2 regions of the Streptosporangium amethystogenes subsp. fukuiense genome follow, and region 1 is predicted to be linked to the other one. Evidence: riboswitches for the same ligand, from Rfam matches in the RefSeq annotation. Region 1 holds a riboswitch; the other holds the start of a gene.
What was found. Region 1 has a riboswitch for cyclic di-AMP ahead of ACFQVD_RS33160 (NlpC/P60 family protein). Riboswitches for the same ligand answer to the same signal wherever they lie in the genome.
Positions count from the first base shown of each region.

Region 2: another riboswitch for cyclic di-AMP. It lies ahead of ACFQVD_RS40300 (C40 family peptidase); the one in region 1 lies ahead of ACFQVD_RS33160 (NlpC/P60 family protein).

Region 1 is NZ_JBHTEE010000001.1:7,464,908-7,473,142, reverse strand. It holds gene ACFQVD_RS33170 (RDD family protein) at 1-809, opposite strand, end outside; gene ACFQVD_RS33165 (amino-acid N-acetyltransferase) at 1,038-1,691, opposite strand; cyclic di-AMP (ydaO/yuaA leader) riboswitch at 2,028-2,175, shown strand; gene ACFQVD_RS33160 (NlpC/P60 family protein) at 2,268-3,230, shown strand; gene ACFQVD_RS33155 (LuxR C-terminal-related transcriptional regulator) at 3,423-3,623, opposite strand; gene lysX (bifunctional lysylphosphatidylglycerol synthetase/lysine--tRNA ligase LysX) at 4,591-6,126, opposite strand; gene ACFQVD_RS33145 (type III pantothenate kinase) at 6,255-7,037, opposite strand; gene ACFQVD_RS33140 (L-aspartate oxidase) at 7,037-8,235, opposite strand, start outside.
Region 2 is NZ_JBHTEE010000001.1:9,084,405-9,092,639, reverse strand. It holds gene ACFQVD_RS40320 (O-methyltransferase) at 273-926, shown strand; gene ACFQVD_RS40315 (Uma2 family endonuclease) at 1,029-1,619, shown strand; gene ACFQVD_RS40310 (branched-chain amino acid aminotransferase) at 1,824-2,918, opposite strand; gene ACFQVD_RS40305 (3-isopropylmalate dehydrogenase) at 3,091-4,137, opposite strand; cyclic di-AMP (ydaO/yuaA leader) riboswitch at 4,279-4,509, shown strand; gene ACFQVD_RS40300 (C40 family peptidase) at 4,524-5,093, shown strand; gene serA (phosphoglycerate dehydrogenase) at 5,563-7,152, opposite strand; gene ACFQVD_RS40290 (hypothetical protein) at 7,383-8,235, shown strand, end outside.

The sequences.
Region 1 (8,235 bases):
TTGCCGACGGTCTGCCCACCCCTACTGATCATGAAGAACTCGTAGGCGAAGTAGATCGCCGCGGCGATCAGGGAGCTGAGCAGACTCGCGAGGAAGATGCCGCTCCCCTCCGTGACGGCGCCCGACTCAAGGTTGAAACTGGGAGACGTCACGAGGATGGCGGTCAGCACCCCGCTGATGATGAATGTCGGGATCGCCAGGATGATTCCGTCGATGATCCGCGCCACCAGGCGCTGCCACCACTCGGCGAGCGGAGCGGGAGCGCCGGGAGGACCGCCGTAAGGCTGGCCGTACCCCTGCTGCTGTCCGTACGCGGGCTGCTGCTGACCATAGCCGGGCTGCTGACCGTAGTCGGGCTGCTGACCGTACTGCTGCTGGCCGTAACCCGGCTGGGACGACTGCTGACCGTAACCGGGCTGCTGACCGTAGTCGGGCTGCTGACCGTACTGCTGCTGGCCGTAACCCGGCTGGGACGACTGCTGACCGTAACCGGGCTGCTGACCGTAGCCGGGCTGCTGACCGTAGCCCGACTGCTCGTGGGACGCCTGCTGTCCGTAGCCGGGCTGCTGCCCGTACGCGCCGGTCCCGCCCTGCTGACCGTAGCCCTGCTGCTGGCCGTACATGTCCGTCCCGCCCTGCTGACCGTACGACTGCTGCTGTCCGTACCCCTGCTGACCGTAACCGGGCTGCTGCCCGTACCCCTGCTGCTGCCCATAACCCTGCTGCTGGCCATAGCCCTGCTGGCCATAACCGGGCTGGGCCACCCCCGGGCCGGTGTTCGGCTGCGACCCCTCCGACCGATATCCCATGATCGTCACGTCGGGGTCGAGTTCGCCAGGGGCTCGACCCGGGTTGTGCTGTCCGTAATCCGGCTGTCCCGAAGGTGTGCGACTGCGCTCGGGATCATCCTGCGGATACGGCGGCTGTCCGGTGCTCACCGCGTCACCTCACTTAGACTGCGCATGTGGCAAATGTCAGACGCACATGCTTGCTGCTGCACAAGGTATCGACATAGGAATCAACAGTCACCTTTCCAGTCAGTCATCTCTAAAGTCATCAGAGTCGGGCTCGCGTGTCAGGTGCAGCAGCATCCGAGTGTTTCCCAAGGTATTGGGCTTGACGTGCTCCAGATCGAGGAACTCCGCGACGCCCTCGTCGTAGGAGGCGAGGAGTTCGGCGTAAACCTCCGGGGCGACGGGCGTGCCCTGGATCTCCTGAAATCCGTGCCGGGCGAAGAAGTCGACCTCGAAGGTCAGGCAGAAGACCCTGCGCAGCCCCAGCTCGGCGGCCGTGCGGATGAGCGCCGAGACGATCCGATGGCCGATTCCCATCCCCCGGCGGGTCGGATCGACGGCAACGGTCCGTATTTCGGCAAGATCCTCCCAGAGGACATGGAGCGCCCCGCAACCGAGGATCATCCCCTCCGCGTCGGTCGCGACCCAGAACTCCTGGATGTCCTCGTACAGGGTGACAGTGGCCTTCTCCAGCAGGCGCGGGCCGGCTCCACCGTAGGTGTCGACGAGCCGCCTGATGGCGCGGACGTCCGGGGTGCGGGCGCGGCGGACCGTGACCGCCGGGGTGACGCCGGGAGCGGGTGACTCCCGCTCCTCTCCCTCGGATCCGGTTCGCCGCTCCCCTTCTTTCCCGGGGTTCGCGAACGGCACGGGAGAATGCTCCGCAAGCTGCTCCATGACCGATCAGCGTACGTCCTCTCCGGCCTTCAATTACGGCTCATCCTTAACTCCGGCCCCGAAGGCATCACATGACCCTTGGTAGTTGGTTTACCACGCTGGGCGCACGACGCCTCCGATGTGTCGCAGCTCATCTTTGGCACGGTCCCGGACCAGGGAAGACCCGCGCCGGGCCCGCCGCGAGGAAGGCAAAGGCAGCGTAATGGCCATGTTGATCATATTGCCATGTGATCTTTCCGTGACATTTCAGTTGCGAAACCTCTACTGAGTTCGCAGTTCTGGTTGAGCAGGAACCACGAGTGCACTAATCTCCGTGCTCGATGTCAGAGACGTAAAAAGCCTGACCCGCCGAATCTCCCGACCAGGGGAACCGGGGACCCACCACGTCCTTCGGGGTGAATCCGAGTGCCACCGGCGCACCCGGTAGGGCTGCCTCCGGCCCGAACCCGTCAGCTAACCCGGTAGGCGGCCGAGGAGAGGAGCCCGTTGGTGAAGCGCATGCGCGACCGCGCAGGAGAGCATGCGGGCGGCGACGCCCGCTGTCGAGAACGCGCGCCGCGGAGGCGGAGTCGCCGCATGGCGGTCATCGGCCTGGCGTTCGCCATCATGACCCTCGGCACCCCCCTGGTCTCGGCCACGGCGGATCCCGAGCCCAGCCTCCAGCAACTGGCCAAGCAGGCCGAGAAGCTGCACGAGGAGATCGGCACGCTCGCCGAGCAGTACAACGGCGAACGGGTCAGGCTCAAGCAGGCCCAGCGAGCCGCGGAAAGTGCCAAGAAGACCCTCGCGACGAGCGAGTCGGAGCTCGCGACCCGGCGCACCAAGGCCACCCTCCTCGCACAGAGCAACTACATGTCCGGCGGCCTGAACTCCGGACTCGCCTTCACCCAGGCGACCGATCCCGACACCTTCCTCGACCAGGCCACCACCAACTACGCCCTCCAGCAGCAGCAGAGCGAGGAGGTCGCCCAGGTCGGCCGGGCGATCGAGGCCGCCGAGCGGGCACAGGCCAGCGCCAAGGCGAGGACCTCGGAGGTCAAGGCGCTCCTGGAGGAGATCGAGGGCAAGCGCAGCAAGATCGAGCGACTGGTCGCGCGGGTCGAGAGTGACCTGTTCAGCGAGGTGCGCACCAGGGCCGTCAGCAACAGGGGTGCCCGGGTGAAGGTCGACGTGCCCATCGTGGGCAGCGGCAAGGCGGCGGAGGCGGCCCGCTGGGCGCTCACCCAGCAACTCAAGCCGTACGTCTGGGGCGCCGAGGGCCCCAACTCCTTCGACTGCTCCGGGCTGGTCATGTGGGCCTACCAGAAGGTCGGCATCAGCCTGCCGCACTACACCGGCAACCAGTGGACCGCGGGCACCCACATCTCCAGAAACGATCTGCGCCCAGGCGACCTGGTCTTCTTCTACAGCGACCTGCACCACGTCGGGATCTACATCGGCGCGGGCCTGATGGTCCACGCGCCCCGGACGGGTGACGTCATCCACATCGCCACGATCGACAACCGGCCCTTCGCCGGCGGGGTGCGGATCGCCGACTGAGCGGCCGAGCCGACCGGCCCTCGGCAGGAGCGCGCCCGCTCCTGCCCGGCGAACCCTGCCCTGCCGAGGGCCGGTCGGACGGCGCTCCCCGGAGTCGCGCCCCCAGGACTCGTGCCCCGCGGGTGCGGCGGCCGACGACAACGCGGCGAGGCGTCACCCGACCGCAGTGGGCGAAAGCCCCAGGGGAAGGGCCTAGATCAGGCGGCGGCGGGCCGCCCAGGCCACGGCTTCGATCGCCGTGGCGACACCGATGCGGTCGCAGATGCCTCTGAGCCTGCGCCTGACGGTCCGGCCGCTGATATCGAGGCGGCGGCCCACCCTGTCGACGGTGACACCCTTGGCGAGTTCAGCCAGCAGCACGAGGTCGTTGTCACTGAGACCGATATCACTCATGCCCAGGGGGCTGTCGCCATGGCGAGAATCCACTTCTGGATATGCCATCAAGAGTCACTCCCCCCACTCTGGAAACCGGGCGTGAGACGCCGGAAATGAATACCGTCCGCCAGGAACGGTAAACGCCTTGTTCAAAGGTCGTCAAGTTCTACTCTTCATAGCGCGCGCCCACTATTGACATACTAGGTGCTACGTGAAGTACTCATGATATGTCAGCGCCTTTGGGGTTAAGTCACGACTGTGCCCCCGCACGAGCCCGCAGACGCCCCTCTGGCTGCGACAACAGAAGTCCTGGCAGAACAAGGTTTTGCCGGAACCGTCGTGGCGGCACGCGTCCGCGGGGCCGCATCCTCGGCGGAAGCGAGCCGCCCGCTTTTCCCCGGGAAAATCGATCTCATCGTGACGCTCTTCGACGGCCACGCCGGCCGGCGCCTTGACGGCACCTCGCGGAAAACTCTGAAATGGGAAGCCTGCGCGAGCACCTTTGCGGCATTCGCGAAGTATCAGGTGCCGACGACCGGCGTCAGGCGATATTGGACATGCTTAAAGGGAGTTTCTGCGCTATGCAGAAATCCGTCCGAAATTGCATGGGGAGAGTGAGCACGGCCCCACGATTCCCGGCCCATCGGGGTTCGCCCCGTCCGCCCGGGCATCGTCCGCGCGCCGCGCTCGCGCCCACGCGGGCCGGCACGGAGCCGTGCGAGACGGTGTGGGACGGCGCGGGACGGTGGTGCGGAGGTGCCCGCGAGGCGGGTGAGGGCGCTACTCGGTACGCCGGCCGGGGGAAGGTACGCGCCGAGCCCGACCGGCCCGCCCTGGAGACCCGGAGACCCGGAGACACCGTCCCGGGCCGTCGTCCGGGCTTCGGTCCCGGCGGACAGCGCCCGGCGGGAACGGTCGCGTCGCCCGACCGCGCCGGACCGCACGGGACGAGGTCCCGCGCGGTCCGGCGACGCCGCCCTCGGACTTAGCCGGCCGGCTTGACCAGCGGGAACAGGATGGTCTCGCGGATGTTCTTACCGGTGAAGGCCATGATGAGGCGGTCGATGCCGAGACCCATGCCGCCGGTGGGCGGCATCGCATATTCCAGTGCGGTGAGGAAGTCCTCGTCAAGCTGCATGGCCTCGGCGTCCCCGCCCGCGGCGAGCAGGGACTGCTCGGTGAGGCGGCGACGCTGCTCGACCGGGTCGACCAGCTCCGAGTAGGCGGTGCCGAGCTCGGTGCCGAACCCGATCAGGTCCCACTTCTCGGTGAGGAGCGGGTTGTCACGGTGCTGGCGGGTCAGCGGGGAGGTCTCCACCGGATAGTCCATGACGAACGTGGGCTGGACGAGCGTGTGCTCGACGAGCGCCTCGAAGATCTCCTGGACGAGCTTGCCCTGGCCCCACTTGGCATCCCAGTGGATCTCCCGGGCGTCCGCGAGCTTGCGTACGTACTCCAGGGGCGTCGCGGTGGTGATCTCCTCGCCCAGTGCCTCCGAGACCGACCCGTAGAGGGTTATCCGCGGCCACTTCGCCAGGCCGAGGTCGATCTCCTGCCCCTGGTGGACGACCACGGAGTGGCCGAGGGCCGCCACGACCGCCTTCTGGATCATCCGCTGGGTCAGGTCGGCCATGTCGTTGTAGTCGAGATACGTGCCGTAGGCCTCGAGCATCGTGAACTCGGGGTTGTGCGTGGAGTCCGCGCCCTCGTTGCGGAAGTTACGGTTGATCTCGAAGACCTTCTCGATACCGCCGACCACGAGCCGCTTGAGGTAGAGCTCGATCGCGATGCGAAGGTAGAGCTCCATGTCATAGGCGTTGATGTGGGTCTTGAAAGGCCGGGCCGTGGCTCCACCGTGGATCGGCTGGAGCATCGGCGTCTCGACCTCCAGGTAGCCCTCCTCGTGCCAGAAGTCGCGGATGGACCGCACCACGGCACTGCGGGTGTAGGCCAGCTTCCTGGCCTCGTCGTTGACGATGAGGTCGACGTAGCGCTGGCGGACCCGCGCCTCGGGGTCGGTGAGCCCGGCGTGCTTCTCCGGCAGTGGGCGCAGGCACTTCGAAGTGATCGCCCAGCGGTCGGCGAGGATGGACAGCTCACCCCTGCGGGAGGTGATGACCTCACCCTCGATGCCCACGTGGTCGCCGAGGTCGACATCGCGCTTCCACGAGGCCAGTGCCTCCTCGCCCACCCTGTCCAGGGAGATCATGACCTGGAGATCGCCGGAGCCGTCGCGGATGGTGGCGAAGCAGAGTTTGCCACCGGTCCTGGACAGCATCACCCGGCCGGTGACACCAACCTTGTCGCCCGTCGCGGTGTCAGCGGAGAGATCAGCGTATTTCCGGCGGATCTCGGCGTTGGTCGCGGTGCGCGGGAAGTTCACCGGGTAGGGGTCGACGCCCTCGGAGCGGAGGCGGTCGAGCTTCTCCCGGCGCACGCGCATCTGCTCGGGCAGATCCTCGGCGGGGTTGGTCACTTCATCGGTCACAGTTCCAAAGGGTACCGATGTGGCGAACCTCATGAGGTCGCCGACCGCCGGGGACCGGAAAGGGACTCCGGGGCGCCGCGGGTCCTCCCGGAACGTCGCGGCGTCCTCCGGCCGTGACACCGCGCTCCGGGCGGTGTCACGGCACCGGTGTCACAACGCTCTCAGGTGGCGTTGCGGTGGTAGATCAGGCGCAGCCCGATCAGTGTGAGCCAGGGCTCGTGCATGTCGATCGAGCGCGCCTCGCCGACCACCAGCGGCGCCGCGCTGCCGGTGGCGACCACCGTGACGTCGTCGGGGTTGGCGGCGAGCTCGGCCGCCATCCGCTCGACGATCCCGTCCACCTGACCTGCGAAGCCGTAGATGATGCCGGCCTGGAGCGCCTCGACGGTGTTCTTGGCGATCACGGAGCGGGGGCGGACCAGCTCCACCTTGTGCAGCTGCGCGCCCGCCGCGGCGAGCGCGTCCACCGAGATCTGGATGCCGGGGGCGGTCACCGCGCCGACGTACTCCCCCTTGGCGGAGACGGCGTCGAAGGAGGTCGCGGTCCCGAAGTCGACGATGACGCACGGCCCGCCGTACAGCTGGATGGCCGCCAGCGCGTTGACGATGCGGTCGCTGCCGACCTCCTTCGGGTTGTCCATCCGGACCGGCACCCCGGTGCGGACGCCCGGCTCGACGATCACCGCCGTCACGTCGCCGTAGTAGCGGCGGCACATCTCACGCATCTCGTTGAGCACCGATGGGACGGTGGAGCAGATCACGATGCCGTTGACGTCGGTGCCCTTGAGCAGCGGTGACTGCCCGAGCAACCCCTGGAGCACGACGGCGATCTCGTCCGCCGTACGCCGGGCGTCCGTGGCGATCCGCCAGTGCTCGATGACGTCCTCGCCCTCGAAGAGGCCGAGAACGGTGTGAGTGTTGCCGACGTCAATGGCAAGCAGCATCAGTTCCCCCGAAGGTCCAAGGCGATGTCCAGCGCCGGCGCCGAGTGCGTGAGCGCGCCCACGGCAAGGTAGTCAACACCTGTTTCGGCCACATCACGAGCGAGTCGAAGGGTCAGCCCTCCGCTGGACTCCAGCCGCGCCCTGCCGCCCACCAGCCGTACGGCACGCGCCAGCTCCTCGACCGTGAAATTGTCCAACAGGATCTCCTCCGCTCCCTCGGCCAGCACCGGCTCGATCTGGTCGATCCTGTCGACCTCGACCTCGATCGGCAGACCGGGGTAGGCGTCACGGACCGCCCGGAACGCCTCGGCGACCCCACCGGAGGCCACCACGTGATTGTCCTTGATCAGCGCGGCGTCCGAAAGTGACATGCGGTGATTGATACCACCGCCGCAGCGGACCGCGTACTTCTCCAGGGCGCGCAGTCCCGGCAGCGTCTTGCGGCTGTCCCTGATCCGGGCCCCGGTCCCCTCGACGGCCTGGACCCACCTACCGGTCAGGGTCGCGATACCGGAAAGGTGGGTGAGCAGGTTGAGCGCGGTGCGCTCGGCGGTCAGCAGATCCCTGGTGGGACCGGTGACGGTCATCAGCACGTCGCCCCTGGAGACGTACTCGCCGTCCTTGACCCTGCGCTCGGCCGTCAGACGGCCTCCGCTGAGGTAGGAGAACGCGCCCTCGGCCACGGCCAGCCCCGCGACCACGCCGTCCGCGCGGGCGACCACGTCGGCGCTGTCGCGCCGGTCCGCCGGGATGGTGGCGATGCTGGTGACGTCACCCTCCGCCACGTCCTCGGCCGCCGCGACCTCAAGGACCGCGACCACCCCGACCGGGTCGAGACCCGCCTCGGTGAGATCGTTCTCCACCTGCGGCGGCAGCACGGTCGCTCGCCGCCCGTGCGGTACGTATGTCATGGTCGGTCCCTCCGCTGTCAGGGTCACGTCGAGGTGGCCCAGCCACAAGGCGTCGTCTCTCTCGGAAAAGTCCTCGCGCCAGTGCGACCCCCTGGTCTCCTGGCGGGCGCGGGCGGCCGCCACGAGCGCGGAGGCGACCGTCAGCAGGTTGGTGGTCTCCCACGACTCGGTACACGGCTCGACCGCCACCGGGGTCCATCTGAGGTTCAGCAGGGTCCTGGCGGCCTCTCCCAGCGACTCCCGGCTGCGCAGCACGCTCGCCCCCCGGCTCATGTGCCCCTGGATCC
Region 2 (8,235 bases), 1.6 Mb from region 1:
TCTCCTTCGCGGTTCGATGATTCGCCGCGCGCTCATTCGGCTTCGAGAAACAAAAAAACCCCTCACGGACGTGAGAGGTCTGCGCGCTGGCGGTGTCCCTTTTCAGCCAGCGCGCCTGCCGATAATGAGCAGACCGTAGAACATGATGCTCTGGAGTCTGCCACACGCTGACAGCATCTGACACATCGATCTTAGGATTCGAGACTCGCGACCTGCCGACACGGCTCGGCTTCACCCCCCGCGACCATCTCCCACCGACCAGAATGGGGCTCATGAAGGCGACCTATCTCGACCCCGCCGTGGGGCAGTATCTGCTCGCGCACACCACCCTGCCCGACGACGTCCTCGACGCACTCGCCGTCGAGACCCGCGAGCTGACCGGCGACAGCGCGGGAATGCAGATCTCTCCCGACCAGGGGCGGTTCCTCACCATGATCGCCCAGATCGGCGGCGCCAGGAACGCGGTGGAGGTGGGCACCTTCACCGGCTACTCCTCCATCTGCCTCGCCCGCGGGCTCGCCCCCGGCGGCGGGCTCACCTGCTTCGACGTGAGCGAGGAGTGGACCGCGATCGCCCGGAGATACTGGGAGAAGACACAGGTCTCGGACCGCATCGAGCTGAGGATCGGCCCGGCGGCCGAGCGGCTGCACGAGCTCCCCGAGCATCCCGCGGTGGATCTGGCGTTCATCGACGCCGACAAGGTCAACTATCCCGTCTACTACGAGATCCTGATGTCGCGGCTGGCCCCCGGCGGGGTGATCCTCGTCGACAACACGCTGTGGAGCGGCCACGTCGCCGATCCCGCCAGGGACGACGAGACGGTCAGGCACATCCGCGAGTTCAACGACATGGTCAGCGCCGACGTGCGGGTCACCTCGATCATGCTCCCCATCGCCGACGGCCTCACCATGATTCGAAAGCACTGACGAGAACTTTTCCGAATCCGGGGCGGGCGGGAATCTTTCCGATTACTTTAAGCGATGTGGCAAACACGTTGCGCCCACCTGTACGGAGGGAAGGATGACCACATGGCCAAGACCTTGGACCGTCGCGAGGCAAAGCCCATGTCCGCCAACCACCAGGAGCTCGAACGGCACTATCAGAAGACCTGCGATCAGTGGCCTGACCGCAAGGTCGAAATCATCAACGGCCGGATCGTGGTGAGGGAGTTGCCCACACTCAACCACGCCAAGAGCATTCTGCAGTTGCTGATTCAGCTCATCCCGTTCGCCACGGAACAGGGCTGGCATCCCGTATACGACGTCAAGATCTTCTTGGGCGTCCAGAAAGATCGTTACCGACCCGACCTTCTCGTTCTCCCGAAGTTTCCCCGTATGTGGGACGACGAGAACGTTTACGCCGAGGAGGCCCTTCTCGTCGTGGAAGTCGTGTCTCCCAGCAGCCGAGACGACGACCATGTCACCAAGCCCCAGAACTGCGCGATCGCGGGTGTCCCGCTCTATCTGGTGATCGACGCCACTCAGAACCTCGTCCGATTGCTCAGCCATCCCGGGGAGAGGGGCTACCAGCAGCAGCACCAGGTAATCATCGGAGAACCACTTGAGTTGCCCGCACCGTGGAATCTCACGATCGACACCGGCAAGCTGAGCGAAGGATAGGCCCGCTCACGGAGGAGGCCCGGCCAGTCGGAGGCCGGACCTTCTCCCGGGGGCCATCGCGGTGACCGACCGTAAACGTGTTGACCGGGTCTCTTCGCACCCTTGGCGGCACCTGTGAGGCGACGTCGCAGTTCAGATGCCGGATGAGAGCCAGGATCGCGGGTGACCGCCCGGATCGACCGAGGCCGTACCCGAAACGCGGGACTAGCAGATCTTGTGGACCCAGTTGTGCGGGTCCGGGCGGGAACCGTACTGGATGCCCACCAGCTCCTCGCGGATCCTCCCGGTGACCGGCCCCTGGGTGCCGTCACCGATCGTCCAGGCGCGGTCGGCGCCCTTGACCGAGCCGACCGGGGTGACCACCGCGGCGGTGCCGCAGGCGAAGACCTCGGTGAGCTCGCCCGACTCGCAGCCCCGCTGCCACTCCTCGATCGACAGCCGCCCCTCCTCCGCCCGCAGGCCGAGGTCGGCGGCCAGGGCGAGGATCGAGTCGCGGGTGATGCCCGGCAGCAGCGTGCCGGTGAGCGCCGGGGTCAGCAGGCGGTCGCCGTAGACGAAGAACAGGTTCATCCCGCCCATCTCCTCGACGTAGCGGTGCTCGCTCGCGTCCAGCCAGACCACCTGGTCACAGCCCTGCTCGACGGCCTGGCGCTGGGCCACGAAGGCCGCGGCGTAGTTGCCGCCGCACTTGGCGAAGCCGGTGCCACCGGGGGCCGCGCGGGTGTACTCGGTGGAGAGCCAGACGCTGACCGCCTGCCCGCCGCCGAAGTAGGCCGCCGCCGGAGAGGCGATCACCATGTACTTGTAGGTCCTGGAAGGGTAGTTGACCCCGAGCGCCGGCTGCGTGGCGATCATGAAGGGGCGCAGGTAGAGGCTGTGTCCGGGCGTGGTCGGCACCCACTCGCGGTCGGTCTGGACGAGCAGTTCCAGCGACTCGACGAACGTCTCCTCGGGCAGCTCGGGCATGGCCATCCGCAGTGCGGAGGTGTTGAAGCGGGCGGCGTTGGCCTCGGGGCGGAACGTCACGATCGCACCGTTCTGCTGGCGGTACGCCTTCATGCCCTCGAAGAGCTCCTGCGCGTAGTGGAAGACCGCGGTCGCGGGATCGAGGCTGAGCGGGCCGTACGGCATGAGCCGGGCGTCGTGCCAGCCCTCGCCCTCGGTGTAGTCGATCGAGATCATGTGGTCGGTGAAGACCTGGCCGAACCCCGGAGCCGCCATTACCTGCTCGCGCTCGGCCGCGGTGCGCGCGTGGTCGGAGAGCTGCACGTCGAAGCTGAGCTTCTGAGCGGTGGTCATGACGCGGATCCTTACCTTGGTGTCTGGCTTACCCTTGGGTCCATTGTGCGTTGGACCGGGTAACGGGAAACTACTGCATCCATGCCGAAAACCGGCAGTGCGTGGGAAACAAAAACGCGCCCGGCGGCTCGGAGGAGCCGCCAGGCGCGTCGGGGTCGAGGGGGCGGCTTCCTCAGCCGGCTACTCGCGCGGTGATGTCGTCACCGATCTCCTGGGTGGTCCGGCCAGCCCAGCCGGCCAGCCGCTCGAGCAGGTCGTCGGCGACGGCCTGCTCGACCCGGGCCGCCTCGTCGGCCAGGCCCAGGTGGTCCAGGAGCATGGCGACCGACAGGATCGTGGCGGTCGGGTCGGCCTTGCCCTGGCCCGCGATGTCCGGGGCGCTGCCGTGCACCGGTTCGAACATGCTCGGCGCGGTGCGGTCGGGGTTGACGTTGCCGCTGGCCGCCAGGCCGATGCCGCCGGCGATCGCCGCGCCGATGTCGGTGAGGATGTCACCGAAGAGGTTGTCGGTGACGATCACGTCGAAGCGCTCCGGCTGGCTGACGAAGAACATCGAGGCCGCGTCGACGTGGCAGTAGTCGGTCTGGACCTCGGGGTACTCCACGCTGATCCGGTCGAACGTGCGGGCCCAGAGGTCACCGGCGTAGGTGAGCACGTTGGTCTTGTGGACCAGCGTCAGCTTCTTGCGGGGGCGGGCCACCGCCTTCTCGAAGGCGTAGCGCACCACGCGCTCGACACCGTAGGCGGTGTTCAGCGACTCCTGGGTGGCGATCTCGTGCGGCGTGCCGCGGCGCATGACCCCTCCGGCACCGGCGTATGGGCCCTCGGTGCCCTCCCGGACGACGATCATGTCGATGTCCTCGGGGCGGGCCTTGCCCAGCGGCGTCTCGACGCCGGGGAAGAGCTTGACCGGGCGGAGGTTCACATAGTGGTCGAGCTGGAAGCGGAGCTTGAGCAGCAGGTCGCGCTCCAGGATGCCCGGGGGCACGCTGGGGTCGCCGACCGCGCCGAGCAGGATCGCGTCGTATCCGCGTAGCTCGTCGAGCAGCGGGTCGGGCAGGGTCTCACCGGTCTCGTGGTAGCGCTTGGCCCCGAGGTCGTACGTGGTGGTCTCCACCTTGGTGCCGACCGCTTCGAGGACCTTCAGGCCCTCGGTGACGACCTCGACTCCGATCCCGTCCCCGGGGATGACCGCCAGGCGAATGTTACGCGAATCCATGCAGGCACCTTACCTGTCCGTCTCGGTGATCGAACACCGATCTCACCCTTCGGACGTGTCCGCACGTCCGCCCGTGTGATCACTTTGTCCTTTTTTGCTCCCTATTGACCGTTTCGTGAGGTTTCGTTATCGTCCTCCCCATTCACATTGATGCCTAATCCGTACGGACCATCCCCCTACCGGCCCGTACGGAGCCGGGGAACCACTTTTTTCGGGATCCACCGGGCCCCCGGGAACCTCGCTCCGCCCCGGAGCGCGTTCCCGGCTGCCATCACGGGATTCCTTGGGGCGAATCGGTGCGCTTTCGCGCCGTAGGGCGGCCTCCACGCCCGAGCCCGACAGCTCACCCGGCCGGCCTTATGGAAGGAATCATCCTGTCCGGCAAGATGTACTCTCGCGTCCTGTCCCTCCTCGTCTCAGGCGCCGCGGTGTTCGCGGCCTCGGCCATGGCGCCGACGGCGGCACTGGCCGCCTCCCCTCTCCCCTCCCCCGAGGCTCCCACGCTCGGCACCGTCAGGTTGAAGGCGGCACTGAAGAGCGCGGCCCCCAAGCCCGCCTGGCAGACGGCCGTCAAGTGGGCCATGTCCAAGCGCGGCACGCCCTACGTCTGGGGTGGCACCGGCAACGGCGGCTTCGACTGCTCGGGCCTGATGCTCCGCGCCTACGGCGCCGCCGGGATCAAGCTGCCCCGTGTCACCAACGACCAGTACGCCGCCTTCTCCAAGAAGATCGCCTGGAAGGACCTCAAGGCCGGTGACCTGGCCTTCTTCAGCGGTCTCGGCCATGTCGGCATGATCACCAGGCCCGGCTACATGGTCCACGCCCCGCGGAGCGGCGACGTGGTCAAGGAGGAGAAGCTCAGCGCCTGGCGCCGGTCCTCCTTCGTCGGCGCGGTGCGCCCCGATCCGCAGGGGGTCAGGTTGACCGAGCAGATCAAACTAGCGACCGACGGATGAGACACGCCGGCTGATCGGCCGAGGGAACCCCGTCGGCGCCGGGAACCGGTTCAGCGGATGGGAGAACCACCGTTGTCCCGGCGGTCCAGGGCGGTCTGGAGCGCCTCGGCGGCCTCGTCCTTGACCTCTTCGGCGTGGTTCCAGGGATACATGTCGTACATGGCGAATCTCGTCTCGGTCGGATGCGAGCAGGGCGATGGTCGAGACTCCGATCAGGGCTCCGACCAGGCCTGATGTCACGGGTCCGGATCACGGACCGGTGATCTGGGCGTGGCACCGGAGAGTCGCCGGCCCACCCCTGTCAGACCCCGTCGCGGCAGGTTGGGACCTGGCGCATTTCATCTCAGGCTACCTGGCGGCCGGAACGCCGTCTCGCCCGGCGTACACACTTCTCACATATCGAGACGAAAGGTGGCCGTCGCCCCGCGGTGCGGGGCGACGGCCACCTCGGTGAATCCTTTGCCTGCCGCTAGTCGGCCAGGTCGACCGAGCGGCCGCTGTCGGCGCCGATCTCCGCGCCGATCTGGTCGATCACGTCGGCCGGGATGGCGGTGTCGACGGTGAGCGCGATGAGGGCCTTGCCGCCCTTGACGTCCCGGGCCACCTGCATCGAGGCGATGTTGATCGAGTGGTCGCCGAGGATGCGGCCGACCACGCCGACGACGCCGGGGCGGTCGGTGTAGGTGAAGAACGACAGGTGGTCGGTCGGCTCGATCTCCATCTGGTAGCCGTTGACCTCGACGATCTTCGTGATCTGCCTCGGACCCGACAGGGTGCCGGAGACCGAGACCGCGCGGCCGTCGGCGAGGACGCCGCGGACCGTCACCACGTTGCGCCAGTCGGGGCTCTCCGCGCTGGTGACCAGCTCGACCGAGACGCCGCGGTCCTTGGCCAGCAGCGGGGCGTTGACGTAGGTGACGGAGTCCTCGACCACGTCCGTGAAGACACCCTTGAGCGCGGCCAGCTCCAGCACGCGGACGTCGTGGGCGGCGATCTCGCCGCGCACCTCGACGTCGAGCTTGGTGGCGACCTCGCCCGCGAGGGCCGTGAACACCCGGCCGAGCTTCTCGGCCAGCGGCAGACCCGGCTTGACGTCCTCGGCGACGGCGCCGCCCTGGACGTTGACCGCGTCGGGCACGAACTCCCCGGCGAGGGCGAGCTTCACGCTACGCGCCACCTGGGTGCCGGCCTTCTCCTGGGCCTCGTGGGTGGAGGCGCCCAGGTGCGGGGTGACGACCACCTGGTCGAGTTCGAAGAGCGGGCTGTCGGTGACCGGCTCCTTCGGGAACACGTCGATGCCGGCGCCGGCGACGCGGCCCTCCTTGATCGCGGAGTAGAGGGCGTTCTCGTCGATGATGCCGCCGCGGGCGACGTTGATGAGGCGGACGTTCGGCTTGACCGCGTGCAGTTCCCTGTCACCGATGAGGCCGATGGTCTCCTTGGACTTGGGCAGGTGCACCGTGATGAAGTCCGCCTCGCGCAGGGCCTCCTCCAGCGTGACCAGGCGGACGCCCATCTGCGCGGCGCGGGCCGGCTGCAGGTAGGGGTCGTAGGCGATCAGCTCGACGCCGAACGGCTGGAGGCGCTGCGCGACCAGCTGGCCGATCTTGCCGAGACCGAGGATGGCGACGACCTTCTCGTCGAGCTCCACGCCGGTGTACTTCGAGCGCTTCCACTCGCCGCCCTTGAGCGCGGAGTGCGCCTGGGCGACGTTGCGGGCGGAGGCGAGGATCAGCGCGACGGTGTGCTCGGCGGCGCTGGTGATGTTGGAGGTCGGCGCGTTGACGACCATGACGCCCGCCTTGGTGGCGGCCTCCACGTCGACGTTGTCCAGACCGACACCGGCGCGGGCGACGACGCGGAGCTTGGGCGCGTGGGCGATCGCCTCGGCGTCGACCTGCGTGGCGCTGCGCACGATGAGCGCGTCCACGTCGGCGAGCGCGGGCAGGAACTGGGCACGGTCGGCGCCGTCGGTGTGGCGGACTTCGAAGTCCGCGCCCAGGACCGCGAGACCGGCCTCGGAAAGTTCCTCGGCGACCAGTACGACGGGCTTGTTCACAGGCTGGATCCTTACTAGGCGGTGAGGGTGCACGGACCTCACGTAGTCTATCGACGCTTGTGAACGTATTCACGAGTGTCCCGAGATGCGAGACGCGACCGCCCCATGATCCAGCACGCCGGTACCCGCTCCTGACACATCCCATGCACCAAAATTCAAGTTGGTCTTGATCCTAAGAAAACTTCCCGATTACCCTGATAAGCCGTGGGTCACTACCTATCGTTCCTCATATGAGCATCGGGAACCCCGCTCTCGGCAACGTACTCGCGCAGCACGGCGAGCCACACCGGCTGCTGGCGGCGCTTGCCGAATGGGGACTCCTGGTCGCCGTGCGACCTGACCGCTCCGTCGTGCTCGGCACGACGCAGGCCGGTGAGCGTGTCCTGCTCGGATACACCTCGGCGGACACCTACGCGCGGCACCGTGGCAGCCACTCGCTGTCGGCGTGCGACGCCGACACAGTCCTCGACATCCAGCGGGTCACCGGCGTGCGGGAGATAGTGATCGACGCGGCGGGACCCGCGGCCGCGGCCGTACCGATCGAGGATCTCCAGCGGTACCTGCTCTCGAAGCGCAGCGGCCCCGCGCCCGTGCTGTCGAGCACGACGCCGACGGCATACGCGACCGGGGCGATGGCCACGGTCTCGCGTCCCGCGCCGGCGCGCCCGCAGAGAACGCCGGTGCCCGCCGCGCCCGCCCAGCCGTGGATCCCCGCGCCCCGGCCCCACCTGTCGGGGCCGATGCAGATGGTGGATCCCGGCTACCGGCGGTGCGAGCACCCGATCCTGCCCGCGCTGCGCGCCGCGATCTCGTACCTGCTCGTCGACTACCCGCTCGTCCATCACGTGTGGATCTCCGAGGCCAGCACCTCCTCCGGCGCTCCGGGAATCATGCTGCACGTGAAGGTGCACATGTCGGCGGCCGAGGACGTGGTCAGGGACATCCATCGCGGGGTGCGCGCCCGGTTGCCGCAGCTCGCCGCGAGCGAGGCGCCGATCCTGATGGCCAGGGTCGCCGACGCCCGCAGCGAGCAGCGGATGATCGAACTGGGCGCCCACGTGGTCTGCGCCGACGTCACCGACT